DNA from 4 places in the Vreelandella halophytica genome. Region 2 is predicted to be linked to each of the others. Evidence: predicted binding sites of a transcription regulator. Region 2 holds the regulator's gene; each other region holds the start of a gene.
The links. The regulator sigma-54, encoded in region 2, starts transcription at its own class of promoters, with help from an activator protein. The targets are predictions, from matches to a motif close to TGGCACNNNNNTTGCTNT.
Positions count from the first base shown of each region.

Region 1: glnA (glutamate--ammonia ligase) is a predicted target of sigma-54. The motif match lies at 1,123-1,140, and genes of this name have one in related genera.
Region 3: ACWHXT_RS11205 (HAD-IIB family hydrolase) is a predicted target of sigma-54. The motif match lies at 4,618-4,635, and genes of this name have one in related genera.
Region 4: urtA (urea ABC transporter substrate-binding protein) is a predicted target of sigma-54. The motif match lies at 5,831-5,848, and genes of this name have one in related genera.

Region 1 covers NZ_OZ309107.1:232,211-239,442, forward strand. Annotated here, with positions in the region: gene ACWHXT_RS01150 (acyltransferase family protein) at 1-918, shown strand, start outside; gene glnA (glutamate--ammonia ligase) at 1,376-2,782, shown strand; gene ACWHXT_RS01160 (DUF4124 domain-containing protein) at 2,809-3,393, shown strand; gene glnL (nitrogen regulation protein NR(II)) at 3,608-4,666, shown strand; gene glnG (nitrogen regulation protein NR(I)) at 4,663-6,093, shown strand; gene ACWHXT_RS01175 (YqiA/YcfP family alpha/beta fold hydrolase) at 6,259-6,774, opposite strand; gene ACWHXT_RS01180 (entericidin A/B family lipoprotein) at 6,777-6,908, opposite strand.
Region 2 covers NZ_OZ309107.1:2,138,660-2,145,891, forward strand. Annotated here, with positions in the region: gene ACWHXT_RS10060 (KpsF/GutQ family sugar-phosphate isomerase) at 1-792, shown strand, start outside; gene ACWHXT_RS10065 (KdsC family phosphatase) at 831-1,361, shown strand; gene lptC (LPS export ABC transporter periplasmic protein LptC) at 1,372-1,956, shown strand; gene lptA (lipopolysaccharide transport periplasmic protein LptA) at 1,965-2,456, shown strand; gene lptB (LPS export ABC transporter ATP-binding protein) at 2,467-3,216, shown strand; gene ACWHXT_RS10085 (RNA polymerase factor sigma-54) at 3,322-4,734, shown strand; gene hpf (ribosome hibernation-promoting factor, HPF/YfiA family) at 4,817-5,125, shown strand; gene ACWHXT_RS10095 (PTS sugar transporter subunit IIA) at 5,130-5,600, shown strand; gene rapZ (RNase adapter RapZ) at 5,646-6,533, shown strand; gene ACWHXT_RS10105 (HPr family phosphocarrier protein) at 6,619-6,888, shown strand; gene ACWHXT_RS10110 (hypothetical protein) at 6,937-7,232, shown strand, end outside.
Region 3 covers NZ_OZ309107.1:2,408,920-2,416,151, reverse strand. Annotated here, with positions in the region: gene rfbC (dTDP-4-dehydrorhamnose 3,5-epimerase) at 1-429, shown strand, start outside; gene ACWHXT_RS11225 (O-antigen ligase family protein) at 539-1,783, shown strand; gene ACWHXT_RS11220 (FlgO family outer membrane protein) at 1,817-2,407, opposite strand; gene ACWHXT_RS11215 (hypothetical protein) at 2,412-3,095, opposite strand; gene ACWHXT_RS11210 (OmpA family protein) at 3,251-4,321, shown strand; gene ACWHXT_RS11205 (HAD-IIB family hydrolase) at 4,748-5,677, shown strand; gene ACWHXT_RS11200 (glycosyl transferase) at 5,736-6,956, shown strand; gene ACWHXT_RS11195 (methyl-accepting chemotaxis protein) at 7,191-7,232, opposite strand, start outside.
Region 4 covers NZ_OZ309107.1:3,543,248-3,550,479, forward strand. Annotated here, with positions in the region: gene urtE (urea ABC transporter ATP-binding subunit UrtE) at 12-722, opposite strand; gene urtD (urea ABC transporter ATP-binding protein UrtD) at 722-1,558, opposite strand; gene urtC (urea ABC transporter permease subunit UrtC) at 1,555-2,703, opposite strand; gene urtB (urea ABC transporter permease subunit UrtB) at 2,707-4,314, opposite strand; gene urtA (urea ABC transporter substrate-binding protein) at 4,398-5,705, opposite strand; gene ACWHXT_RS16480 (tripartite tricarboxylate transporter permease) at 6,071-7,232, opposite strand, start outside.

The DNA of each region.
Region 1 (7,232 bases), 1.9 Mb from region 2:
TTGATGCGTATCCCCCTGGTGTTGGGAACGCCGGTTTTTTTGTTTATCTCCATTTTCGTGTTCGCGCTTCGCTACGCCCGCCAGGTGCCGCCGGGGTTTTTATGGCAACGCGTTAAGTACGTGATGCTGCCCTACGTAACGTATGGGTTTATCTACGCCACCGCCGAGTGGGTGCGCCTGAATATGGGCGGGACCTCGGTGGGGTATTTAAGCGTTGCCCGGGAGTACTTTCTCTACGCGGGCTGGCACGGCTACTTTCTGATTATCGCCATGCAGTTCTACGTGGCGTACTGGTTGTTTGCCCGCTGGCGGCTGTGGCGGTTCGACCCGGTGCCCGGGCTTTGGGTGAGCTGCGTGGTCAGCATGGCGTACTGGGGCACGGCCTACTGGCTCGAGGTGGCGCCGCCAGGCTACCTGCTATGGGTCGCCCCGCTTGGCTGGGTGTATCTGTTCTTTTTGGCGCTGGTGCTGGTGCGCTACTACCAGCCAGTAGCGCAAGGCGCGACAAAACCCCGCCCGCCGCGCTGGATGCAAGTGTTCTCCTCCCCGGTTTGGCTGGCCGGGGCGGTGGTGCTGATCGTACTGGCTACGCTTCCCGGCTGGCTGGTGTTCACCTCCAAGGAGGTGTGGGTGATCCCGCTGTTCGTGTTGGCAACGCTTTGCGCCATGCGCTACCTGAAAGGGCGCCCCGCGCCTGCGTGGATGCGCACGATCAACCGCTACTCCTTCGGCATTTATCTCGCCCACCCGATGTTTTTTGCCATTGTCGATACGGTGGTCGGCGTAGAAACCCTGCCGCTTTTCCTTTACGCGCTGCTGTTGATCGTCGTGGGCGTCGTGGGCTCTATCGGGCTGAACAAGATCGCGAATACCACCACGTTGACCACCATGCTCTTTGGGAAGCGCTTGAAAGTGTAGCAAAGAGGCGATCACCCCGTGCTTGCGCACGCATTTGGTTCAATAAAGGCTTTTATGAACCCTTTTGGTGCAGTTGAAAGTGACTTCTGAGCCCCGTCCCGGGTGCGTTGATTTGAACGCGCAACATCAGGGCAGCTTTCGGGTTGAGAAAATCATTTTTAAAACAGAGGCTTGGTAATTCGCCATGCCATATTGGTGCAAAGTTGGCACGTTACATGCTTATTAAACGGCAACGGCTGGCGTCGTAGGCAAACGCCTCACAGCGTGCTACAACGATAGTCGGTTTATTTTAATCGCTGGTCACAGGGTCGGGTTTGAAACTCGCCTTAATGCGAATACACAACAAAGGCGTGCTATACGCTCGCGGCGTATCAACGGTTTTGTTCAACAATACGTTTAATAGATCGCTTAACAGTACACGCTTTAAGCCACGCTCATACCGGAGACGGAGAACAGTATGTCAGCCAAGACGCTCGCGCTAATCGAAGAAAATGAAGTCAAATGGGTAGACCTGCGTTTCACCGATACGCGCGGTAAAGAGCAGCACGTCACCGTACCGGCACGGGACGTGGACGAAGAGTTTTTTGAAAACGGTCAGATGTTCGATGGCTCCTCCATCGAAGGCTGGAAGGGCATCAACGAATCCGACATGATTCTGCGCCCGGAAGACGGCACCGGCTTTCTCGACCCCTTCACCGAAGATGCCACGCTGATTTTGCGTTGCGACATCATCGAGCCGGCCACCATGCAGGGTTACGATCGCGACCCGCGCTCCATCGCCAAGCGTGCCGAAGCCTACCTCGAGTCCACCGGCCTTGGCGACACCGCGTTTTTCGGCCCGGAACCCGAGTTCTTCATCTTCGACGAAGTACACTGGAAGACCGACATTCAAGGCTCCATGTACAAGATCTCCTCGGAAGAGGGCGCTTGGGCGACCGACAGCCAGATCGAAGGCGGCAACCTGGGCCACCGCCCGCGTGTGAAAGGCGGCTATTTCCCGGTTCCGCCGGTGGACAGCTTCCACGACATTCGTGGCGCAATGTGTAACACCCTTGAGGCGATCGGCCAGAGCGTCGAAGTGCATCACCACGAAGTGGCGAACGCCGGTCAGAACGAAATCGGCGTCAAGTTCAACACCCTGGTGAAGAAGGCCGACGAAGTTCAGGAAATGAAGTACGTGATCCACAACGTGGCCCACGCCTACGGCAAAACCGCGACCTTCATGCCCAAGCCCCTGGTTGGCGATAACGGCTCCGGCATGCACGTTCACCAGTCGTTCTGGAAAGATGGCGCCAACCAGTTCGCCGGCGACGAGTACGCGGGCCTTTCCGAAATGGCGCTTTACTACATTGGCGGCATCATCAAGCACGCCCGTGCCCTGAACGCCTTCACCAACGCCTCGACCAACTCCTACAAGCGTCTGGTGCCGGGTTTCGAAGCGCCGGTCATGCTGGCCTACAGTGCGCGTAACCGTAGTGCGTCGATCCGTATTCCGTACACGGCTAGCCCGAAAGGCAAGCGTGTCGAAACGCGCTTCCCCGACCCGACCGCCAACCCGTACCTGGCGTTCGCGGCCATGCTGATGGCGGGTATCGACGGCATCAAGAACAAGATTCATCCTGGCGATGCCATGGACAAGAACCTGTACGACCTGCCGCCGGAAGAAGGCAAGGCCGTACCGACCGTGGCCTCGAGCCTCGACCAGGCGCTGGAAGCCCTCGACGCTGACCGCACCTTCCTGACCGAAGGCGGTGTGTTCACCGATGACATGATCGACGCCTACATCGAGCTCAAGATGGAAGAAGTGACGCGCATGCGTATGGCGACGCACCCGGTCGAGTTCGACCTGTACTACAGCTGCTAAGCTCTAACGTTAGGGGCACCCTTGAGGTGTTACTGACTCAAAACCCCGCCTCGGCGGGGTTTTTTTATGGGGAGAACATGGGCATGCGTGTCATTGGCATGGCGAAGTACGCGCGCCTGGCGGCGTTGCTGTTGGGGCTTTCGCTGACGGCGGGAAAGCTTCAGGCGCAAACGGTGTACCGCGTGGTGGATGAAAGCGGCCGGGTCACTTATACCGACAACCCGGAGCGCGGCGGCGAGGCGATCACGCTGGCGCCGTTGCCCGGGGTCGAGCGGACGTCGCCGCCACCGTCTTCGAGCCCGACAAGGGCCCGGCCCGGCCAGCCCTTCATGCCCTACGACCGGTTTGTGATCGCCAACCCGTCGGCCGAGGCGCTGATTCGCGATGCCATGACCCCGGTCGAGGTGTACGTTGAGCCGGCCCTGCGCGACGACCATCAAATAAGGCTTCTGGTGAACGGCGAGGTCAGCCAGTCGGCGCTGCACAGCGACGCGTTTTGGTTGACCGGCTTGCCGCAAGGGCACCACCGGCTTCAAGCCGAGCTGCTCGATAGCCAGGGGCGCGTTCAGCACCGCACTGACGCGGTGAGTATTACCGTCGCGCCGCGCTAATATGCACTAAAATGGTGCGAAGTCGCGGCGTTAACCGGGCTGTGCTGCGCTATTAAACGCCGCGTTGCGCCGCCTTAATGCGTTAAAGCCGTGCACGACGGTGCTAGCGCCCAATTGGCGCGCTTTTTGCAATTCCTCTTAAAACATCACACAGACATTGCACCACACGATGATCAAGCCACGCGAATTCTTAAGGGGCTCCTCAGGACACGCCATGTATCAGCGTTTACTCGAACACCTCACCACCGCAGTGCTGCTGCTGGACGGTGAACTGCGCGTCTGCTGGATGAACCCGGCCGCCGAAGCGCTACTGGCGGTCAGCATTAGCCGCGTCAAGGGCATGAGTCTGGACACGCTGCTGGGCTGTGGCGAAAGTATCGATAATGTATTGGCCAAGGCGCGCGACGCCTTTCACCCTTATACCCAGCGCGAGGCGCGCATTACCCCGCTCAACGGCGAGCCACTCACCGTGGACTACACCGTCACGCCGCTTTCGCCTGGCGAGCTTCTACTCGAAGTGGAGCCGCGGGACCGGCTAATGCAGATCTCCCGGGAGGAGGCGCTGACCACCCGCCAGGAAACCATCAAGGTGCTGGCCCGGGGCCTCGCCCACGAGGTGAAAAACCCGCTGGGCGGTATTCGCGGCGCGGCCCAGCTTCTTGAGCGCGACCTCGACGACCCGGCGCTTCGCGAATATACCCATATCATCGTTCAAGAAGTCGACCGGCTAAAAGACTTGGTCGACTCCATGCTCGGCCCTCATCACATTACCCGGCACGCGCCGGTCAATATTCACAAGGTGCTCGAGCGCGTGCGCACGCTGCTGCTCGCCGAGCATCCCGATGTGGTCATCTCGCGGGATTACGACCCCAGCTTGCCGGATCTTTCCGGCGACGAATCCCAAATGATACAGGCGGTGTTGAACGTGGCGCGCAACGCCGTCCAGGCCATGAGCGAAGCCGAGACACCCACCCCGGAGCTGATTCTGCGTACCCGCGCCAAGCGCCAGTTCACCCTGGGCGCGGAGCGCCATCGGCTGGTGAGCGAAGTGGGTCTGATCGATAACGGCCCGGGTATCCCCGAGGCCCTACGCGCGACGCTTTTTTACCCCATGGTCTCCGGGCGCGCCGAAGGCAGCGGCCTGGGGCTCTCCATTGCTCAGTCGATTCTGCATCAACATCAGGGATTGATCGAATGCGACTCACACCCCGGACGTACCGAATTTCGTCTGTTAATTCCGTTGGTCAATAACATTACCGGAGACGCGTCATGACTGAGGCGACACAAACCGATGTTTCACGGGTGGTCATCGTCGATGACGACCGCGCTATCCGTTGGGTGCTGGAGCGCGCCCTGGCGCAGCCGGATCTTGACGTCGAGTGTATCGAGCGCGCCGATACCGCCCTTGACCGGCTCTTGAGCGACCCGCCGGATGTGCTGGTCACCGATATCCGCATGCCGGGGATCGACGGGCTGGATTTGCTCTCGCGCGTGCGCGAGGCGCATCCGGATCTACCGGTCATCGTCATGACCGCCCACTCGGATTTAGACAGCGCTGTGGCCTCCTATCAGGGCGGGGCTTTCGAGTACCTGCCCAAGCCTTTCGACGTGGACGAAGCGCTGGCGCTGGTGCGTCGTGCGGTCGCCCACGCTCGCGAGCGTCAGCGCCCGGTCAGCGTGCCGGAAGGCCTCAACGCCGAGATCATCGGCGAGGCGCCGGCCATGCAAGAGGTGTTTCGCGCCATCGGGCGGCTGTCGCACTCGCACATTACGGTGTTGATCAACGGCGAGTCCGGTACCGGTAAGGAGCGCGTTGCCCAGGCGCTTCACCAGCACAGCCCCCGCGCCGGCCACCCGTTTATCGCACTGAACATGGCGGCGATTCCGAAGGATCTCATCGAGTCCGAACTGTTTGGCCATGAAAAAGGCGCCTTTACCGGCGCCGGTGCGCAGCGCCAGGGCCGTTTCGAGCAGGCCAACGGTGGCACGCTTTTTTTGGATGAGATCGGCGACATGCCGGCGGAAACGCAGACCCGCTTGCTGCGCGTACTGGCCGACGGAGAGTTCTACCGGGTGGGCGGGCATACCTCGGTGAAGGTCGATGTACGTATCATCGCCGCCACCCACCAGAACCTTGAGTCATTGGTGGACGAAGGGCGCTTTCGCGAGGATCTGTTCCACCGCTTGAACGTGATCCGCGTTCACCTGCCACGGCTCTCCGAGCGCCGGGAAGATATCCCGCGGCTTACGCGTCACTTTCTGGCCGAGGCCGCCAAGGAGCTTTCGACCGATATCAAGGTGCTCACAGCGGACGCCGAGACACACCTGACCAAGCTGCCTTGGCCGGGTAATGTCCGCCAGTTGGAAAACATCTGCCGGTGGCTAACGGTCATGGCGTCCGGGCGTGAAATATTGATCGAGGACCTGCCCCCGGAGCTGCGTACCATCAGCGCTTCGTCCGCCGGGGGCCAAAGCGATTGGCGCACGGCCTTTCGCGGCTGGGCGGACCACGCCCTGGCCGAGGGCCATACCCACCTGTTGGAAGAAGCGGTGCCGGATTTCGAGCGCATTTTGATCGAAACCGCGCTCAAGCACACCGGCGGGCGTAAGGGCGAAGCCGCCGAGCTTTTGGGCTGGGGGCGCAATACGCTGACCCGCAAGCTAAAAACGCTGCTGCCCGCGCTGGCGGATGAAGCCTAGGGTCTGTCTGAAAAGTCGGCGAGCGAAGACAAGACAAGGCAAAAATTGGCGAAAAAACGGAGTTTACATGTGTAAATGAGTATTTTGAGCCAATTTTTAACGCCGTATTGTCGAGCGCAGGCACTTTTCAGGCAGAGCCTAACTAACAGAAGTAGCCGCGCCGCGTCAGGCGCTTTGGCAAAGGGCTAGAAACTGCTCGAAGTCACGCAGAATGAGTTCGAGGCTTGCGTGCAGGCGATGGTCGTCATCCACCATGCGAAGCCCAAGCCGCTGGCGGCGGGCGTGTTCGATGACCGGGCCAAAAGGCACCACGTCGTCCTGCCAACCGTGAATGATATGCGTGTGCCGGGCCTGAAGCGTCACCGTCGTTTCCGGGTACTCTGCCATGCCAAGCGCCGGCGCCAGTAAAAAACAGCCCAGCACCGGGTAGCGTTGGCTGACCGCCGCGCTCAGAAAACCGCCCAGGCTCGACCCCGCCAGAATACACTGGGCGGGGTCGTCGCCCCGGGCTTGCAACGTGGCGAACAGGTGCTCGAGGCGTGCCTTGAAGCTCGGTTGGCTGCGGTAATCCATCACGACCGGCTCATAACCTTCATGACGTTCTACCACGCTCTTGAGCGCTTGCACTTTCAGCGCCTCGGGGCCGCTTTCCAAACCGTGGGATAAATAAACCTGTTTCAAAATTACTCCGCTGCGTCCTGAATGACCGAGCCCCCCTGTTCAATATCCTCCCCGGCGCCACGAATCGTGTTGCAACCGCTTACCAATAAAAGTGTCATCAACAGCAGTAAACCCATAGCAAGAGCGCGTGTCATTGGCGGATACCTGTCGTAAGGATAGAAGCGGGGGCGTTTCCGGGCAGCGCGTTAGCATCGGCTACCTCAACACTACTTTAGCCAGCAATGCGTACTTTGGTAAGCACTATTTACAGGTTTCCCGGCCGCCGGGCTAGCGCGTAGAGCGAGGGGGTATCGGCCTGGGTAAGGCCAGGCTGTGCCATCGTGACCAGCCGGGGGTTGGTTAATGTCGCATGTGCCATTTTTATACAAGATTTGACCTCTTTTGCACGCTTACAAAGCGACAGGTCTGACTTTTATTTGTTTTTTAATTAACTGATTATAATGGCTTTTATTGTTTGT
Region 2 (7,232 bases):
CTGGCGGCCACGCTTGCCAGCACCGGCACGCCGGCCTTTTTCGTCCACCCGGGTGAAGCGAGCCACGGCGACCTGGGGATGATCACCCGCTCGGACGTGGTCATCGCGCTCTCGAATTCCGGCGAAACCGCCGAGGTCACCGCCCTGCTGCCGCTTTTGAAGCGTTTGGGCGTGCCTTTGATCAGCATGACCGGCCGCCCCGAGTCCACGCTAGGCACCCACGCCGACGCCCATCTGAATAGCGGCGTGGCCCGGGAGGCGTGCCCGCTCGACCTGGCGCCGACCAGCTCGACCACCGCGGCCCTGGCGCTGGGGGACGCGCTGGCGGTCGCGCTCTTGGAGGCGCGGGGCTTTACCGCGGAGGACTTCGCGCTTTCCCACCCAGGCGGCAGCCTTGGCAAGCGTTTGCTGCTGCGCGTGAAGGACCTGATGCACAGCGGCGAGCGTCTGCCGACGGTGCCGCTAGGCAGCCCGCTTCGCGATGCGCTATTGGAAATCACCCGCCAGGGGCTTGGCTTTACCTGCGTGGTCGACGCCCAGGGCCGGCTGGCCGGCGTTTACACCGACGGTGACCTGCGCCGCACCCTCGACGAACACCACGATCTACGTGTCATCAGCGTCGATACGGTCATGACCCGTCCGGGCAAGCGCATCCGCCCGGACATGCTCGCCGCCGAGGCCGTGCGCCTGATGGAGGATAGCCGCATTACCGCGCTTGCGGTGGTTGATGAACACGAGCGCCCGATTGGTGCCTTACACATGCACGACCTGCTTTCGAGCGGCGTGATTTAACCCGTACTCAGTCCCAATACCGCTATAAAGGAGACTCCATGGCCGTACCCGATGCTTTAAACGACCGCATCCGCCACGTTCGCCTGCTCGCGATCGACGTGGACGGCGTACTCACCGACGGCCGCCTCTACTTTCAGGCCGACGGTGTCGAGATCAAGGCTTTTCACACCCAGGACGGCCACGGCCTCAAGCTTTTGAAGCGCGCCGGCTTTCACGTCGCGCTGATCACCGGCCGGGATTCGCCCATGGTCAGCCAACGCGCCAAGTCGTTAGGGATCACCCACGTCTACCAAGGCGTCGAGCACAAGCTCGAGACCCTCAAAGCGCTCTGTAAGCGTTTGGACATCACCCTCGAGCAGGTGGCCTACTGCGGCGACGACCTGCCCGATCTTGGCTGCATCAAACGGGCCGGGGTCGGCATTACCGTACCCAACGCGCCGGACTACATGCATACCCACGCCGACTGGATCACCGACTCACTTGGCGGCCACGGCGCGGTGCGCGAAATTTGCGATACGCTGCTGATGACCCAGGGCCACTGGGACGCGGTGATGGACACCTACCTCTAGAGGCAACGCGATGGCGGGTTTGACGATAACGCGGATCAGAAAACGCCTTTGGATACCGGCGCTGGTCATTGCGCTGGGGGCCTGGCTCGTCTGGCTCGACCCGCGCGGGCCAGAGGTCGTCGAGGTCGACCCGGACGTACAGCGCGAGGAGCCCGGCCACGTGCTCGAAAACGCCGAGCTTACGCTGTTTGGCGAAACAGGCAGCGTCACTCAACGCCTTCAAACGCCGCACCTGGTCCATACGCCTCAGCAAGCGCTGACCGAGGCCGACGCGCCGCGGGCGACGCTATTCGATTCCGACCAGCGCCAGTGGCTCGCCAGCGCCGACCACGGCATACTGCAAAACGAGCACCAGTCCCTGATCATGGAGGGCTCGGCCAAGCTACTCGCCCCGGACGAGGGCTGGCAGCTCGATACCGAGCGGCTACACTACGATGGCATCGACCGCCACGCCTACACCGAGGCACCGGCCCTTTTACAGCAGCCTCCTCAGCAGATGAGCGCCAACCGCATGGATGTCTGGCTCGACACGAGCCAGGTCCGGCTCACCGATAACGTACGCGGCACTCACCCGCCCGCCCGCTCAACGCCTTAGGAGTCGTTATGCACCCGTTTTTACGTACCGCGCTACTGGTACTGGCCCTGCCTTTGAGCGCCGCCGCCCAGACAAGCCAGGCCCCCGTCGAAGTCGAAGCCGACCGGCTTGACCTTGATCAGCGCGCGGGTACCGCCGTCTACTCCGGTAATGTGGATATCCGCCAGGGGGAAATGCAGATTCGCGGTGACCGTGTCGAAATCTCGCGCAACGACGCCGGCGAGCTTTCCCAGGCTGTGGCCACCGGCGAGCGCGCCTACCTTCGCAACCAGCTCGAAAACGACGAAGGCCCGATGGAGGGATGGGCGCGGCGCATCGTCTACCACGTCAGCGAACGGCGCATCGAGCTTATCGACCAGGCCGAACTCCACCAGCGGGCCGACCGCTTTCAGGGCGGGCGTCTCGAGTACTTCATCGACCGCGAAGTGGTTCAGGCGCGCTCAGACGTTAGCGGTAGCGACAACCAGCGCATCCGCATGACGCTACAGCCCGCGCAATAGGAGAATGACCGTGTCGAGCACGCAACCTGGGGCGGTCAAAACGCTTCACGCCCGCCACCTCGCCAAAAGCTACAAGCGTCGCCGGGTGGTAAAAGACATCAACCTGGAGATCACCCAAGGCAGCGTGGTGGGCCTACTCGGGCCCAACGGGGCGGGCAAGACCACCTCGTTTTACATGATCGTGGGCCTGGTCAAGGCCGACGCCGGTACGGTGGGGATCGACGAGCGCGACCTGACTCGGGCACCGATGCACGAACGCGCCACCGCCGGCATCGGTTACCTCCCCCAGGAGGCATCGATTTTTCGCAAGCTGTCGGTGGCCGATAACATCTTGGCGATTCTGGAAACGCGCAAGGAGCTGGACCGCCGCGCACGGGAAGCGCGCCTGGAGCAATTGCTCGACGATTTCCACATTACCCATATCCGCGACAACCTGGGCATGAGCCTTTCCGGCGGCGAGCGCCGCCGCGTGGAGATTGCCCGCTCGCTTGCCACCGACCCCGCGTTCATTTTGCTCGACGAGCCCTTCGCCGGGGTCGACCCGATCTCGGTCGGCGAGATCAAGTCGATCATCCTGGCCCTCAAGGCACGCCACATCGGGGTACTCATCACCGACCACAACGTGCGCGAGACGCTGGATATCTGCGATATCGCCTATATCGTAGGTGACGGCCACATCATCGCAAGCGGCGACTCAACCGCCATTTTGAATAACCAGAAGGTTCGTGAGGTCTACCTGGGCGCCGATTTCCGCCTCTAAACCATCGCCAATCCTAAAGTTCCGTGTAGTGGCATATTTATTGCACTTGCGCCAGACCCCAACTCGCACTAGGGTGGAGCTTTACGAGTAACGAGTGGTTCTTCAATGGTCATGAAAGCCTCTTTACAGCTGCGGGTCGGCACGCAGCTGACCATGACGCCTCAACTGCAGCAGGCCATTGCCCTGCTGCAGCTCTCCACCCTCGATCTTCGCCAGGAAATTCAGCAGGCGCTCGACGCCAACCCGCTGCTGGAACAAGAGGACGAGTTTGGCGAAGAGAGCGTGACCGAGACCGCCGAAGCCGAATGGGAAGAGAGCATCCCCAGCGAACTCTCCATCGATAGCGAGTGGTCCGACACCTATCAGGACATGGCGGCCAGCGCCGGCAGCGAGGGGCCGGATTTCGAGCGCCAGGCGGCGGGTCAAAGCCTGCATGGCCACCTGCTTTGGCAGCTGGCCATGACCGACGCCAGTGAGCGCGAATACGCCATTGCCGAAAGCCTGATCGACGCGCTGGACCCCAACGGCTACCTCACCCAGCCTCTCAACGATATTCGCGAAGGGCTCAAGGCCCAGGGGCTCGAAGGTTTGAGTCAGCGCGAGGTGGAAAACACGCTGATGCGTATGCAGCAGTTCGAACCCACCGGCGTTTTCGCCCGCGACCTGCGCGAATGCCTGATGCTCCAGCTCGCCACCCTGGCCGACGACACGCCGCTTCTGGTGCCCGCCAAACGCCTGGTGCGCCAGTTTCTCGAAGCGCTCGGCAAGGACGACCTGCGCCTTTTGAAGCGCCGTCTGGGGCTTGACGACGAGCAGCTCGATGACGTCATCGGGCTGATCAGAAGCCTCGACCCGCGCCCGGGCAGCGCATATGGCGTCACCAACGAAAGCTACATCACCCCGGATCTGGTGGTGCGCCACGATAACGAAGGCTGGCACCTCGAGCTCAACCCCGAAGCGCTTCCGCGGCTGCGCGTCCAGCCGGACTACGCAAGCCTGATCAAGCGAGCGGACAAGAGCCAGGACAACCAGTTTTTAAAAGAGCACCTGCAAGAGGCGCGCTGGCTGATCAAAAGCCTGTCGAGTCGCAACGATACCCTGTTGCGCGTTGGTCGCGAGATCATCGCCCGCCAGCTGGGCTTTTTGGAGCGCGGCGAAGAGGCCATGAAACCCTTGATACTCGCCGATATCGCCGAGGCCGTGGAGATGCACGAATCGACGATTTCACGGGTGACGACGCAAAAATACATTCACACCCCCCGCGGTGTATTCGAGCTCAAGTACTTCTTCTCGAGCCAGGTGAGCGGTCATGACGGCAACGACAGCCACTCGAGCACGGCGATCCGCGCCCGGTTGAAAAAACTGATTCAAGAAGAGACGCCGGGCAAGCCGCTCTCGGACAGCCGCCTGGTGTCACTATTGGAAGATGGCGGCATTAGCGTAGCGCGGCGCACAGTGGCAAAATACCGCGAAGCCATGGGGATTCCCTCCTCCAGCGAACGGCGGCGTTTGCGTTAAAAAGTGAAACTGGCCGCCGGGGCTTTGCAATGGTAGAAAAAGAGTTACAATCAAAGGACAGTCCTGGATTAGGAGTACGTCGATGCAAGTCAACATTACGGGCCATCACCTGGAACTGACCGACGCTCTGCGCGATTACGTTAACGAAAAACTCGAACGTATCGAGCGTCACTACGACAACATCACCACCGTTCATGTCACGCTTTCCATCGAGAAAGAGCGCCAGCAGGCTGCCTGCACCCTACACGCAGCCGGCGCCGATTTGCACGCCGAAGCCCAGGACAATGACATGTACGCCGCCATTGACGCGCTGGCCGACAAGGTCGACCGCCAACTCGTAAAACACAAGGAAAAAGCACAAGCTCGCGCCCAGGGCGCTGGCGTGCGTTAAATCGATGACCCTGGAAACCATACTCCCCCCGGAGCGCGTGCTGTTCGACGTCCCCGGGGGCAGCAAAAAGCGCGTGCTAGAGTTCTTCAGCACCTTCATCGCCCAAAATACGCCCAGCCTGGATAGCCAGGAAGTGTTCAGCCGTTTGATCGGCCGCGAGCGATTAGGCAGTACCGGCATTGGGAATGGGGTCGCGATTCCCCACGCCCGTAGCCCTCACTGCAGCGCTCCTATCGCTGGCTTTTTAAAGCTTGCCGAACCGGTGGATTTCGACGCTATCGACGGTGACCCGGTGGACCTAGTGTTTGTACTGCTGGTGCCGGAAGAGGCCGACGACACCCACCTTGCGCTGTTGGGTCAGGTCGCCACCATCATGAATGACGTCGCCACCCGCGCACAGTTTCGCAAATGCGAGAGCCAGCGCGAGCTTTTGGAGATCGTCACCGCCAAAATTCGCGAGCAAACGGGCAGCTAGAACCAGGCCCTACCCACCCAGCCCTACAGACCGAAGAGAAACACTATGCAACTGGTGATTATCAGCGGCCGCTCCGGGTCGGGAAAGTCCATTGCGCTTCAGGCGCTGGAGGACCTGGGCTACTACGCCATCGACAACCTGCCGGCCATGCTGCTGGGTTCATTGGTCGATGAGCTAGGACAGCAAGGCGAGCGCACGCATTTGGCGGTGAGTATCGATGCGCGCAACCTGCCCACAGCCCTGGAGCGCTTTCCGGCGCTGCTTCAGGACATCAAATCCGGCAGTACCCGGGTGCAGGTGATTTATCTGACCACCGACGCCCGGATTTTGCTCGAGCGCTATTCGGCCACACGCCGGCGCCACCCGTTGACCCGAGACAGCGGAATGACCCTGGAAGAAGCGATCGCCAAGGAGGAAGAGACGCTTTTTGGCATCCGCGAGCTGGCGGATCTGATGATCGACACCTCGCGGTTGACGGTGCACGATTTGCGCGGACGGATCACCGAGCAGCTTTGCCATCAGCGCCAGAGCCAGCTCACCCTGACGCTGGAGTCGTTTGGCTACAAGCGGGGAGTGCCGCTGGACGCGGATATCGTGTTCGATATCCGCTGTCTGCCCAACCCTTACTGGGACCCGACGCTTAGACACTTCACCGGGCGCGACCCCGAGATCGCCGCTTTTTTACAAGCCTACCCGGTCGTCGATGAGATGGGCATGGATATTCTCAACTGGCTGGAGAAGTGGCTTCCGGCCTACCAGAGCAGCCAGCGCAGCTACATGACCATCGCTATCGGCTGTACCGGCGGCCAGCACCGCTCGGTGTACATGGTCGAACAGCTGGCCAAAAAGATGCTCGATAAGCGCTCCAGCGTACAGCTTCGCCACCGCGAGCTGGGCATTCATTACAGCGTTGACGACGCCACCGCATCGTAATGCCTGGGCGGCGCGAGCTTGCCGTGTCATCCCTTATGAACCACGCACACTCGACCAAGACACCGCTAGGCAAAAAGGAACCAGGGTGCCCGAAAGAATTCTTACATTGACCAACCAGCGCGGCCTTCACGCCCGCGCCGCCACCAAGCTTGTCACCTGCGCGCAGCGGTTCGAGTCTCGGGTATACGTCTATAAGCAGACCCAGAAGGCCGACGCCGCCAACATCATGTCGCTTTTAATGCTGGCCGCCCCCTGCGGTACGGCGCTGACCGTCGAGGCCGTGGGCCAGGACGCCGAACAGACCCTGGAGGCAATTCAAGCACTATTCGATGCCCGCTTCGACGAAGAGATCTGACGGCGGACCTTGAGAGGCGGCCTAATCATCCACCTGTCGAGCAAAATAATGCAGCTAATCCAAACCGGCAAATACTCTCTGGTCCACTTTGACCCCGAGCACGACCAGTTCATCAAGACCTTCCAACCCAAAACCTTCGACCGGCTGCGCTATCTACTGCGCATCCGCCCCTATCCCGGGTTCAACTTCGCGCTGATTGCCTCGCGCCTGAACGCGCTGGGCATTGCCACGCCAACGATCACCGAGGCCCGCCCCTACCGGGTGGCCACCCAAAATATCCACGGTGTGGCGCTAAAGGAGCTGATCCTGGACTCGCCAGACCTGCAGGCACAGTACTTGGATGC
Region 3 (7,232 bases), 270 kb from region 2:
GCGCGCGAGTTCGTACAAGATAACCATTCGCGCTCCCGGCAGGGAGTCCTGCGCGGTATTCACTATCAGTTGGAACAGCCTCAGGGTAAGCTCGTACGCGTTGTCCACGGTAGCGTATGGGATGTAGCGGTGGATCTACGCCGCGAGTCTAGCCAATTCGGAAAATGGGTGGGCGTTGAACTCTCCGCCGACAATAACCGTCAGTTGTGGGTACCGGAAGGCTTTGGCCACGCGTTTGTCGTGCTATCTGAAACCGCCGATTTTCTTTATAAAACAACTGACTACTACCACCCCGCATCCGAGCGAAGTATCCGCTTCGATGATCCAGAGCTCGGCATAGAGTGGCCCAAGCTGCCCGTGGAGTTCGCGCTTTCAGATAAAGACCTGGCTGCCAGTGCGTTTTCTAAAGCTGATGTATATGAAGAGTAGCTAACCACTGGTTCGTTCGGTGATGTTGGCCTGCGCCAGCCTCCTTAGGGGCTGGCGCTTTTATGAACTGCTTTGGCTTCTACCCGGGTTTTACCTTATGAATCAACCCATGGACGTAAGCACGTCGTGGCTCCAAATGGTTATCAATGTAACGGTTTTCATGATGGGGGCATTGTCACTCATCGTGCCTTCAGGTTACTCCATTGGCGCGGTGGTCCTGTTGCTTACTTCATTCGTTCTGCTCTTTGAACGCTTTCCCTGTACGCTCACTGGTCGCGACAAAGCTGTCATCACCGTATTGATACTTTACGCTCTAATAGTCGGCGCGCTCTCCGCCCTGGATGTAGGCGCACGAGGCTTTGATCGTCCGTCGCGGTTTTTGCTGGCAATACCCGTACTCTTGTTGATTTTGCGTAAACCGCCACGGCTTGAGTACCTGTGGTCGGGCCTCGCGTTTGGTGCAATGGGAGCTGGAAGTTGGGCCATTTGGCAAAAGCTGGTATTGGGGGTCGAGCGAGCGGGAGGGTTTCTTCATGTAATTCAGTTTGGCAACCTTAGTATGCTAATGGGCGTCCTCTGCTTTGCAGGTCTTGGCTTTGCATTTATGCAGCGTCACCGAAGCTTGTGGATTTCACTACTGTTAATCGCTGCCTTGTTGGGCATGCTGGGGTCACTGCTGTCAGGTAGCCGAGGAGGGTGGATAGGGCTACCTTTTGTCGGGTTTGTGTTGTATCGCGGTTACGGCCGTCAGCTGTCCCTTCAAGTGAAACTGGTCGCTGTTACGCTAATGCTGACTTTGGCCGTTACCGTTTACGCCTTACCGCAAACGGGGGTTCATCAGAGGGTGCATACCGGCATCGAAGATGTAACGCAATTCATGGGTGGCGGCGAGCGTAATACCTCTCTTGGGCTTCGCTTTGAAATGTGGCGCGGCGCTGGGCAGTTAATCGCCGAGCGGCCGCTTCTTGGCTGGGGCGAAAAAGGCTATACCCAAGCGATGATCGAGCTAAGCCAAAGCGGCGTCATTATACCTGGGGCGACAGATTTCGATCACGCCCATAACGACTTTATCGACGCCGCCGCCAAACGCGGGGTGGTGGGGCTTTTGGTTCTGCTGGCGCTTTATATCATTCCGCTTAAGTTGTTCGCCTCCGGGCTTAACCATCCGGATTTAGAGGTACGCTCGCTGGCCGTGGCCGGCAGTTTGCTGCCGGTAGCGTATATCGATTTTGGCCTTTCCCAAACATTTTTGGCGCACAACAGCGGCGCCATGTTTTACGCTTTTTGGCTAGCGCTTTGGTGGGGGAGTTTTAGCGCTTACCAAAAGCGTGCCGCTCGACAGGCACGGCCGTAAGCGCAAGGTGCGCTCATGGCCGTGCCCCTGGCGTTACCAGCCGCTCTGACCCTCGAGCAGGCTGAGCACATTGTTGTTGATCGGCAGTTTGAAATCGGCGCTGCCGAGCACCATGGCGTCCCCGGCCCGCACCACGCGGGTACTTACGTAGATAAAATCCTGCCCCTGGGCGTAGGTACCCATCAAGATCGAGCGCGCGTTGTTCTGCGCGCTTAGCCGCTGAACCTGGCGGGAAAGAATCAGCTCGCCCACGCTCTCTTCGATGAACATGCTGTCGCGCATTTTGACTTCGCGTACCTGCATGCCCTGTTGGGCAAGGGCTGAGGCCATGATTTCCGAGCTGATCCGTCCAAAGGTCGACGACTCAGTCAGATTATCGATGCTGACGAAAGTCGCCGCGATCATCGGGCTGTACCGGGTCAAGTCCGGGTTGTTGGCGATCATGGTCATCGCGGCCTCGTGGGCCAGGTCGGATAGATCCGGCGGCGGCGGGGGCGGATTGGCATTTCGCTGGTTGATGCCCGCGCAGCCGCTTAGTAACAGCACGCACAGGGCAAAAAGCGCCAGGCGCCAGTGGGCACGGCGCGTAATGAAGGCAAACGGTGAAGAAATCATGGCGTGCATGGCCTTACCAGGTATTGGTGAGTGGGATAGAGGGCTCGACAGGGGTATGGTATACCCGGCGCGGCGCGTATTGGTGGCGATCACCCTTATTGATGTAGTAGATATTGGAAGAAGAGTACAGGATGCGCTCGCCATCGATGATCTGCGTCGTGACGATGATCTCTTCGTTGCCGGTGTGCGTCCAGCTGCCGCTGGTGATATCCGCCGCGATCCCCGCCGGAATCAGCCCCAGCGCCGGTTCGCTCCAGCGGTTGATCGGAATCGTGGCCACGGCGATACCCGCCGTTAGTGCGGTGAACGCGCCTACCGGCGGGCGGATAAAGCCGCGATCGCGATGCTCGACGACCTCGACATCGATAACGACCTCGGCGCTGTTATCGGTGGGGTTCATGGTCACGTTGGCGCCTCGGGTGACCAGCTCGCTGGTCAAAAAGGTGCGGAAACCGCGGCCAAACTCGCCGCCGCTGTAGGCTACGTAGCCGTCCGGCTCTTGGTCTTGAATATGTAGGTCGCGAAACCGTACGCGCTCGCGCTGAAGGATCTGGCCCGCTTCATGGCGTGCGAGTATTTCCCAGTGGTGAGCGGCCTGCATGCGCTGCTGCTCGGAATAGGGATAGGTTGTCGCAATCGGCGCTTGCGAGGTATTGGCGTAAAAGCAGCCGCTCAGGGTAAGACTCAACAGTCCCACGCCAAGCGCGCCTCTCAAACGCGTTGTTCCAGCTAAAAGGCGGGTATACACCGGCTAGTTCCTTCTCTTCACAAAAGGTGTTTTTGATAGACTTGTCGGCCACGTCTATATTCCATCGGCCAACGGGTAGAAAACTTGAATGAGTAGAGACACCTATGCTTGAAGACCACCGCGGAGGTCCGCGCCACGACTCGTTGCTGTCCGCGTACCCGTCGGACGATGGCAACAGCGGCTGGATGATCAGCTATATCGACATCATGACGCTACTCGTCGCGCTGTTTGTGATCATTATCGCCGCAGCGAATGTAAGTCCTGGCTGGTCAAACGACGACCCGCTGGATTTATCCACCAGCGACGCGCCGGACACTCAGCAGCCCGAGCTTCGCGTGCCATTGCCGGAAACGCTAGAGCGTACCCCCGCGCCAGCGGCGTGGGGGCTGAGTCCCGCCGCCATTAGCGCCTCGCTTGGCGTGGTGGGGCCGTTACCTCGCAGGCCCATAGCGTCGCCGGCACAAGTGCCGGTAGAAGCCCTTCCACCCCCTGCGCTGCTGGCCCGCCTGGCGCCTGGCGCTCAAGTCGATGCGCTGGATATTGACGAGCCTGCGGCGGTTTTTGAGTGGCTGCTTCCCACGCCGCTCTTTACCGCCCAGGCCACGGCACGCCAAGGCAACGCTACACGTCTAGCGGGCAACTCGGCCCTGGCCGACTACATGGTGATTCTAACCGATCAGCCGCCGGTAAACGCGATTGCCTTGAGCGACGAGGCCATCGAAGGGGCGGTGAGCGCCGCCGAGGGCTTGAACGAGCGCGTCGCCGACTCGCTTTATCTGCCAAGTTTGGAGGGGGTCGAAGTAGCGCGTGTCGCCGAAGGGATTAGCCTGCGTGTGCAGGATCAGCTGCTATTTCCCTCGGCCACCTCGGAGCTCACCGAAAGCGGCGCTTCTTTGGTGGATAGCCTGCTGGAAACCATTCAGCGCTTTGATGGCGAGGTATGGGTCGAAGGCCACTCGGATAGCCAATCGATCAATACGCCGGAGTTTTCCTCCAACTGGGCGCTCTCCAGCGCCAGGGCCATCGCCATTGTCGAAGCGCTCGAAGCAGCCGGCGTCGAGGCTTCGCGGTTGCGGGCGGTGGGGCTCGCCGCGACGCGGCCACTCGAGGACAACACCACGGCGGATGGCCGCGCGAGAAACCGCCGGGTCGAGGTCGTCATTCACGTGGAGTAACGTACCGGCAAAAAAAGACCCGCCGGGGGAGGGCGGGTCACTAAGGGCTTGGCTCGATGTATTCTGCTGGCGTCAGGTGAGGGGTGTACAAGGCCGCCAGCAGGTACAAGTTGAGTATAGGCATTTTGGCGTTTCTGCCAAGCATTTTTTGAATGTTTTTTTATGCCTTGTTAAAGCCTTGTTAAAGTTTTACCGTTTTTAAGTGATAACCCACGAGGCATCGAGCCAGAATGCGAGAATTCATTTGCATCAATGTGGTGCAAAGTAGCTGCCCCGTTCTGGTGCTCGTAACTTTGCGGCACAGCACTCGCTTTTTATCTTTTTGAAAGTAAAGAAAATACGCTGTGTGGCACGTAATCTGCTTGGTGGCTAATTCACAGCGCCGCCCGTCCATATCGGGTGGCCTAAAACGCGAGCAGGTGCGCCATGCCGGAACACGTCCCAACACAACGATCGGCCCAAGAGCTTGGCAGCAGAGCGCTGGACCCCGCCTTCGAGCCGCGCTTGCTGGTAACGGACCTGGACGGTTCTTTGCTGGACCATGACAGCTACGACTTTTCACCGGCCAGAGCGTCGCTCATTCGGCTTGGCGAGCTGGGGGTGCCCGTCATCCCCGTGACCAGCAAGACCCGCGCCGAGCTGATTCCGCTGCGCGAGGCCCTCAAGCTCACTTCCACCCCCTTTGTCGCTGAAAACGGCGCAGTGATCGGCTTGCCGCCGGGCTGGTGCCATCCAAGTCTGGACCGCCCGGGCGACGCCAGAGACGGCATCGTCATCAAACATACCGGGGTGGATGCCCGTTTCATTCGCGCGCGACTGAACGTATGGCGTGAGCGCCTGGGCGTGCGCTTCACCCGTATGGGCGAGATGTCCGTCGAACGGCTCATCGAACTGACCGGGTTGGACGAGGCGCGCGCCAATGCCGCGCGCCAGCGCGAAGGCAGCGAGCCGCTAATCTGGGAGGATGACGACAAGGCGCTGGAAGGTTTTCGTCAAGCGCTCGAGAGCGATGGCCTGGCGCTGACCCAGGGCGGGCGTTTTCATCATGTAATGGGCGCGGCCTCGGACAAAGGCAGCGCCGTGAACTGGCTGATCAAGCGCTTTAGCGCCCTACGTGGGCGGGCGCCACTTACCCTGGGCCTTGGCGATGGGCCCAACGATGTCGAAATGCTCGAGGCCGTGAACCAGGCGGTGGTCATCAAGGGGCGTCACCGCTTGACCGTGGCCCCCGCCAACCCGCTTTTATATCGCACCCATGCAGAAGGCCCCGAGGGCTGGGTCGAGGGCCTCATGTACTGGTGGGGCCAGGCAGATGAACGCTTGGCAGTGGCCGAAGACGACGCCACGACGGGATAAATTGGGTCCTGGGGCCTTTTAAAGTCAATGCCGGACGATACGCCAAAGAGGGCACACTATGAGCGATTTTCATCAAAATGGTTTAGTGACGGACTTTCACAACTTGACGCGGCGTCCCGTCGAGGATCTCGAGAAAGACCTGGCTGACTTTGCCAAGCGCCGCCCCATGGGGCTCATTCTACCGTCGCTTTTTTCCGAGCTCGAAGGGCCGGCGCTGTCGGCGATCATCGACGAGCTCAAACACGTTCCCTACCTTGGCGAAATCGTAATCGGGCTCGACCGGGCCGACCGCGAACAGTTCTTGTACGCCCGGGAGTTTTTCTCCCGTCTGCCGCAGCATACGCGCATCCTTTGGAACGACGGACCGCGCCTGCGCGCGCTGGATAGCGAACTCGAAGAGCACGGTCTGGGGGCATTGGAGCCGGGTAAAGGACGCAACGTGTGGTACTGCGCTGGTTATATGCTCGCATCGAACCGCTCGACGGTGGTGGGGCTTCACGACTGCGATATTTTGACCTACGACCGTGGTCTGCTGGCGCGCTTGATGTACCCAGTAGCCCATCCGCGCTTCAACTACAGTTTCTGTAAGGGCTACTACCCGCGTATTGCCGAAGGCAAACTCAACGGCCGCGTTTCCCGGCTAATGGTCACACCGCTTCTGCGCGCCCTGAAAACCGTCTGCGGGCCGCTGCCGTATCTGGATTACCTGGACAGCTTTCGCTACCCGCTCTCCGGCGAGTTCGCCATGCGCCGTGACGTGCTGGAAGGCATTCGTATTCCGGCGGATTGGGGGCTCGAGATAGGCGTACTCTCGGAACTTCAGCGTAACTATTCGATGCGCCAGATCTGTCAGGTGGACATCGCCGATGCCTACGACCATAAACATCAGCCGGTCAGCGAAGAAGACGCAAGCGGTGGGCTCAACCGCATGAGTCTGGATATCGCCAAAGCGCTTTACCGCAAACTCGCCACCCAGGGCGTGAGTTTCAGCAGCGAGGATTTCCGCACGCTCAAGGCGACCTATTACCGCTTGGCGCTCGATTTGATCGAAGCCTACGACCATGATGCCACCATGAACGGACTGAGTCTTGACCGCCACAGCGAAGAGCAGGCGGTCGAGCTTTTTGCCAGCAACCTGCTGGAGGCGGGCAACCTGTTTCTGGACAACCCGCGCGAACGCCCCTTCATCCCCAGCTGGAGCCGCGTACAGGCCGCCGTACCGGATCTCCTGGCGCGCATGCACGAAGCGGTCGAGTTGGACAATCAGGGCAAGGTCTAGCAAGAACGTATTCAGCTCTAGTGGCAAGCGCAGGTTTCAGCGGGTAATTTCTAAAACGTGGCCTCGCCAGCAAAGGAAGGCCATGCCTTCCATCGCCCAATAGAATGGGGCGCCTGAGATAGGCTCATCCACCGTAGGAGCAGGCTTTAGCCAGCGATGCCGCGCAAAGCGCGGCTGGGGTCGATGCCAGAAAAAAGGCTGGCCTGAAGAGGCCAGCCTTGTGAGCGACAGGCGTTAGAAGTCGCTGGTGGGGGCGCTGGTGCTGGGCAGGCGCTG
Region 4 (7,232 bases), 1.4 Mb from region 2:
GTGTGGATAACTCAAACCGTCAGGTGCGTCTTGATCAGTTCCTGGGATAGCTCCCCGATCTCGCCTTTGGCCACCGGGCGGCCGCGGTCCATGATCACGAAGCGGTCGGCGTATTTGCGCGCAAACGGCAGTTTCTGCTCGACGAGCAGCACCGTGAGGCCGTCCTCTTCGATCAGTTGGCGAATCACCTGGCCGATCTGGGCGACGATGTTGGGCTGAATACCCTCCCCCGGCTCGTCCAGAATCAAGAGCTTGGGTTCGATCACCAGCGCCCGGCCGATGGCGAGCTGTTGCTGCTGGCCGCCGGAGAGATCGCCGCCGCGGCGGTGCTTCATCTCCTGAAGCACCGGGAAGAGTTCGAAAATCCGCGCGGGGATCTTCTTCAGCCCGTCGCCGCGGGCGGCCAGGCCCGTACGCAGGTTCTCTTCCACCGTGAGCATCGGGAAAATCTGCCGGCCCTGGGGCACGTAACCAATGCCCAGCCGGGAGCGCGCCTCGATCGCTTTTTTGGTCAGTTCGATCTCGCCGGTATCGCCGCCCTGGTAACGAAGCTGGCCACTCTTTACGGCGACCTCACCCATGATGGCTTTCATCAGCGTGGTTTTGCCCACGCCGTTGCGGCCCATTACGCAGGTGCATTGCCCTTTGGGTACCTCGAGATCGAGATCCCAGAGCGTGTGGCTTTCGCCGTAGAACTGGTTGAGTTTGTCGATGGAGAGCATCAGGCGGCCTCCTCGTCGTCGGCACCCAGGTACACCTCGACCACTTTGGGGTCAATGGCGACCTGATCCATGCTGCCCTCGGCCAGCACGCTGCCCTGGTGCAGCACGGTCACCTGGCGGGCGATGGAGCGCACGAAGCCCATGTCGTGCTCGACCACCACCACCGACTGCTTGCCGGCAAGCCCGGTGAGAAGCTCGGCGGTGCGCTCCATCTCCTGCTCGGTCATGCCGGCGACGGGCTCGTCCACCAGCAACAGCCGCGGGCGCTGCATCAGGAGCATTCCGATCTCGAGCCACTGTTTCTGGCCATGAGAGAGAATGCCCGCCGGCTGAAAACGAAGCTGAGTCAGACCGATGGTGGTCAGCACCTCTTCGATGCGGTCCTGGATTTCGCCGGTCATGCGCGCGGTGAGCGTGGCCACGATGCGCTTGTCCGCGGCCATGGCCAGCTCCAGATTCTCGAAGACGCTGAGCGCCTCGAACACCGTGGGCTTTTGAAACTTGCGCCCGATGCCGAGGCTCGCGATCTCCGGCTCGTTCATGTCCAAAAGGTTGTGGCGGCTGCCGAACCAGACGCTGCCCTCGGTGGGCCGGGTCTTGCCGGTGATGATATCCATCATGGTGGTCTTGCCCGCCCCGTTGGGGCCGATGATGCAGCGAAGCTCGCCGTCATCGATGGTCAGGTTCAGCTTGTCGATCGCCTTGAAGCCGTCGAAGCTGACCGTGACGTCTTCCATGTAGAGAATCGGGCCATGACGCACATCCACCTTTGAGGCCTGCGGCGTCATGAAATCGAACACCCGATCGCGGGCTTTTAGCGATTCTATAAAGCTCATGCGTTCGCCTCCCGGGGCTCACTGGATGAAGGGGTACGCCGCCGCGAAAGATGGGGCAGCAGCCCGGCCACGCCCTTGGGCAGCAGCACGGTGACCAGCACGAACAGCCCACCGAGGGCAAAGAGCCAGGCATCCGGCATCACGCCGGTGAACACGGTCTTGGCGTAGTTGACCAGGATCGCGCCGATGACCGCGCCATACAGCGTAGCGCGGCCGCCGAGCGCGACCCACAGCACGATTTCGATGGAAAACAGCGGCGCGAACTCGCTGGGGTTGATGATGCCGACTTGCGGCACGTAGAGCGCCCCCGCCACGCCCGCGAGCATGGCCGAAACCACGAACACGAATAGCTGGAAGCGCTCGACCCGGTAGCCGATGAAGCGCGTACGCGCCTCGGCGTCCCGGGTCGCCACGCACACCCGGCCCAGCTTACTGGTGACGATCGCCCGGCAGAGGATATAGCCCAGCGCCAGCGCCACCCCGGAGGCTATAAAGAGCCCGAGGCGCGTGTCAGAACTGCGCAGGTTGAAGCCGAGTATCTCGCGAAAATCCGTCAGGCCGTTGTTACCGCCAAAGCCCATCTCGTTGCGGAAAAACGCCAGCATCAGCGCAAACGTCAGCGCCTGGGTGATGATCGAGAGATACACCCCGGTGACCCGGGAGCGAAACGCCAAAAAGCCGAAGATCAGCGCCAGAAGGCCGGGCGCCAGCAGCACCATGGCGAAGGCGAACCAGGCCATGTCGAAGCCGTGCCAGTACCAGGGCAGGCTCTCCCAGTTGAGAAACACCATGAAGTCCGGCAATACCGGGTCGCCGTAGGTGCCGCGCTCACCAATCTGGCGCATCAGGTACATGCCCATGGCGTAACCACCGATAGCAAAAAACGCCCCGTGGCCCAGGCTCAAAATACCCAGATACCCCCAGACGAGATCCACCGCCACGGCGAGCAGCGCGTAGCTTAAGTACTTGCCGAAGAGATTCACCGTATAGGCGTTGATATGCAGCGCGTGGCCCCGGGGCAGCGCCACGTGCAGTACGGTGACGATCACCAAGGCCGCCAGCAGCACGCCGAGGAAAATCTGCGTGGCGCGCTCGCCAAAGGGGCGGGTGAGCCAGAAGCGGCTCGAGGTTGAATGCAGGCTCATCGCTTAACCCTCCGCCGCGCGGCCCTTCTGGGGGAAGAGTCCCCGCGGGCGCTTTTGAATGAACAAGATGATGAACACGAGCACGATGATCTTGGCGAGTACCGCCCCGGCCCAGGGCTCGAGGACCTGATTGATGACGCCCAGCGAAAGCCCGGCCACGAGCGTCCCCCAAAGATTTCCCACGCCGCCGAACACCACCACCATGAACGAATCGATGATGTAGTTCTGGCCCAGGTTCGGCCCCACATTGGTGAGCTGAGAAAGCGCCACGCCGGCAAGCCCAGCCACACCGGAGCCCAGCGCGAAGGTCATGATATCGACCCGAGTGGCGCGAATGCCCATGGAGCGCGCCATGGCGCGGTTCTGGGTAACGGCGCGCACCTCTAACCCCAGGCGCGTGCGGCGCATGACCAGCATCAGCCCGGCAAACACCAACAGCGCAAAGCCCATCACGTAAAGGCGGTTGAGCGTCAGCGACAGCGCGTCGTTGATGACCAGCGAGCCACTCATCCACTCCGGGGTGATCACCGTGCGGTTCAGCGGCGAAATCACCGTGCGCACCAGCTGCTGGAGGATCAGGCTGATACCGAAGGTGGCCAGCAGCGTTTCCAGCGGGCGGCCCTTCAAAAACTGAATCACGCTACGCTCGATGGCGATGCCGGCAAGTGCGGCCACCAAAAAGCCCGCCGGGATGGAGAGCATCAGCGCCAGGCCCGGTTGGCCGGGCAGTAGCTGCTGCATCATCCAGGTGGTGTAGGCGCCGAGCATCATCAGCTCGCCGTGGGCCATATTGATCACGCCCATCACGCCGAAAGTGATCGCCAAGCCAATCGCCGCGAGTACCAGTATTGAGCCCAGGCTCAGGCCGAAATAGAGCGTCTCGACGCCGCGGTTGATCTTGAGGCTCTGCTCGATATTGCCCAGGGCGTTGCGCGCCGCCTCGGCCACCGCCGGATTGTCGCCGCTCGCCGCCCGGTTCAGGGCTACACGGGCGCGGGGGTGCAGGCTGCCCGAAAGCGCCTCGATGCCTTCCATCTCGCCGTTTTCTGCCTGGTAGATCGCCACGGCCTGGGCCAGGCGCATGCTGACGTAGTCGTCTTCGGCTTCCGTGATCACCGTGGCCAGCGTATCAAAAAGCTCGTCGTCCACCTCGCCCAGCAGGCGATCCGCGGAGGTGCGCCGGCGCTCCACGTTGGGCGAGTAGAGATCCACCACGGCGATGGCGCTACGCAGCTGGTTTCGAAGCGCGTTGTTGATGCCGATGCGATCCAGCTCGCGGCGTGACATCTCGCCGAGCGCCTCGCCGGTCAGGGCGTCTTCCACCGGCCAGTTGCGCCCGCTATTGTCCAACACGACCACGAAACGACCGTCATCCGTTCGCTGCAGGCGGCCGTCCAACAGCGCCTGGAGCCACTCCCGGGCGCGCTCGTCGTCGCTTTGCAAGATATTCGAGATCGCCTCGCCCTTGTCGCGGTAGGAATCCACGTCCAGGGTTTCGAGCAGCGCGTAGCCGGAGTCGTCGTTGGGCGAAGCGGCGCTGGTTTGCGCCGCCGCACTCGGTAAAAAGCCGGCCAGCAGGCACAGCAGCGCCCAGAAAAGGAAACGCCTCATCGGGTTCTTCCTTTGAGTATGAGTAAGAGATGGCGTGCCCCGGGCCGCCTACGCGGCCCGGGTAAAAGGCGTACTCGAAAACGCTACTCGGCCAGCGCCGCTTCGGCTTCCTCAGCGGCGTTACTGCCACCGCAGGAGCCGTTGACCACGTTGAAGTTGCCGCACTCCATGGGCTTGCGCCAGTCACTGATCAGGTCGCGAGAGCCGGGCAGGTAATCCGACCAGGCGTCGCCGGCCACCGTGGAGGGCGTCTGCCAGACGATGTCGAACTGGCCGTTGTCCTGCACCTCGCCGATCAGCACCGGCTTGGTGATGTGATGATTGGGCATCATGGCCGCATAGCCGCCGGAAAGGTTCGGCACGCTCACGCCGATAATGGCGTCCTTGATGGCATCCACGTCGGTGGTGCCCGCTTTACGAACCGCTTCCGCCCACATGTTGAAGCCAATGTAGTGGGCCTCCATCGGGTCGTTGGTGACCGACTCTTCATCACCGGTATGCTCGATCCAGGCGTCGATGAAGTCATAGTTTTCGTCGGTGTCCACGCTCATGAAGTAGTTCCACGCGGCCAGGTGGCCGACCAGCGGGCCGGTGTCGATACCGGAAAGCTCCTGCTCACCTACCGAAAAAGCGATGACCGGGATGTCCGCCGCGTCGATCCCCTGGTTGGCAAGCTCACGATAAAACGGCACGTTGGCGTCGCCGTTGATGGTGGAGACCACTGCGGTGGGCTTGCCCTCTTCGCCGAAGCGGCGGATCTCGGAGACGATGTTCTGCCAGTCCGAATGACCAAACGGCGTGTAGTCGACCATGATGTCTTCATCCGCGATGCCGTGCTCGTCCTTCAAAAAGGCTTCGAGAATACGGTTGGTGGTACGCGGGTAGACGTAGTCGGTGCCGATCAGCGCAAAGCGCTCGATGCCCACTTCGTTGATCAGATATTCGACGGCGGGAATCGCCTGCTGGTTGGGGGCCGCCCCGGTGTAGAAGACGTTTTCCGAGGACTCCTCGCCTTCGTACTGAACCGGGTAGAAGAGCAGGCCATTGAGTTCCTCGACCACCGGCAGCACCGCCTTGCGCGAAACCGAGGTCCAGTTGCCGAAAATGACGTCCACCTCTTCCTGGGCGAGCAGCTCCCGGGCGCGCTCGGCGAACAGTGGCCAGTTGGAAGCCGGGTCGACCACCACGGCCTCAAGATCCCGGCCCAGCAGCCCGCCCGCGTCGTTTTGCTGCTGGATGAGCATCTCGACGGTATCTTTCAGCGTCGACTCGCTGATCGCCATGGTGCCGGAGAGCGAGTGGAGAATACCGACCTTGATCGGGTCGTTGCTCTCCTGAGCCACGGCCTGGGCGCCGGCGCCCATGACGGCGACAGCCAGTAAAGAGGTCATGAAACGGCGGGAAAGAGGAAGCGTTGGTTTGGCCACTTGGATCTCCTTGCGCCCTTTGAAAAGGGCTCGTTATTTGAATAGCGGGCCTGCGGGGGCGTTAAACCGGGCAGGTATCGCTTATCACTCTTGCAAGGGATGCGCCAGGATGGCGCCTTGGGCGGTCATGCTTTTTAAGTCAATGGGTTATCAACACCAAACCCGGCTTAGCCGGCTTTAGCTGCACCAATTAGGATCAATACAGGCTCGGCGCTGATCGTTTCTGATGCGCCCGCCCACGCCATGCACCAAAAGCGTTTCATGGAGCCAGCACCTATGCACAAAAAAGCGCCCCGAAGGGCGCTTCAAAGCATGGGTGAAAGCGAACATCACACGGCGCGCTTGCGGCGCTTTTTGAGCAGCGGCAGCAAAAGCGACAAGAGCGCGACGGCGAGCAGCGAGAGCGAAATGGGCTTCTCGACGAAGGTCATCCAGTCACCGCCGGAGATCTGCAGCGCCCGACGCATGGACTCCTCCATGATGTTGCCCAGAATCAGCGCAAGAATCAGCGGCGCGGCGGGAAAGCCGAATAAGCGCATCCCAAGGCCCAGTAGGCCGAAGCCTAACAGCAGCAGCAAATCGAACACGCTGAAGCTCATGCCGTACACGCCGATCATGCAAAATATCAAGATCAGCGAGAGCAGCATCGCCCGGGGCAGATCGAGAATCTTGGCGATCAGGGGAATCAGCGGCAGGTTGAGCACCAGCAAGAATATGTTACCCACGTACATGCTCGCCACCACGCCCCAGAAGACGTCCGGGCGCTGTTCGAGCATCATCGGCCCAGGCGTCACGCCCATGACCAGCAGCGCGCCCAACAGTACCGCCGTGGTGCCGGAGCCGGGCACGCCCAGAGTGAGCAGCGGCACGAAGGAGCCGGTGCAGGCGGCGTTGTTGGCCGCTTCCGGCGCGGCTACGCCCTTGATGTTGCCCTTGCCAAAGGTATCGCCGTCTTTAGCGATGCGTTTTTCCATGCTGTAGCCCAGAAACGAGCCGATCGTGGCGCCGGCGCCGGGCAGCACGCCGGTGAAAAAGCCCAGCACCGAGCTTCGGCTGACCGGCCCGGCGATCTGCCCCACTTCCGAGCGGGTGAGCTTCAGCGAGCCGATGGCGTTACGCGGCGCCTCCTTGCCACCCCCGCCGCGCAGCAGCATGTAGAACACCTCGGCCAGCGCGAAGATACCCAGCGCCACCACCAGGAAATCGATGCCGTCGAGCAGCTGCGCCGAGCCAAAGGTGTAGCGCTCGGTGCCGGTTTGCATGTCGATGCCCACGATCGAGATCATCACGCCCACCACGGCGGCGATCAGGCCTTTCACCAGGGACTTGTCCGAAAGCGACACCACTGCGGTCAACCCCAGCACCATCAGCGCGAAGTACTCCGCCGGGCCGAAGCTTACCGCCACTTTGGACAGAAGCGGCGCCACCAGCATCAGAAAGACCACCGAGACCGTACCGCCCACGAACGACGAGTAGGCGGCAATCGCCAGC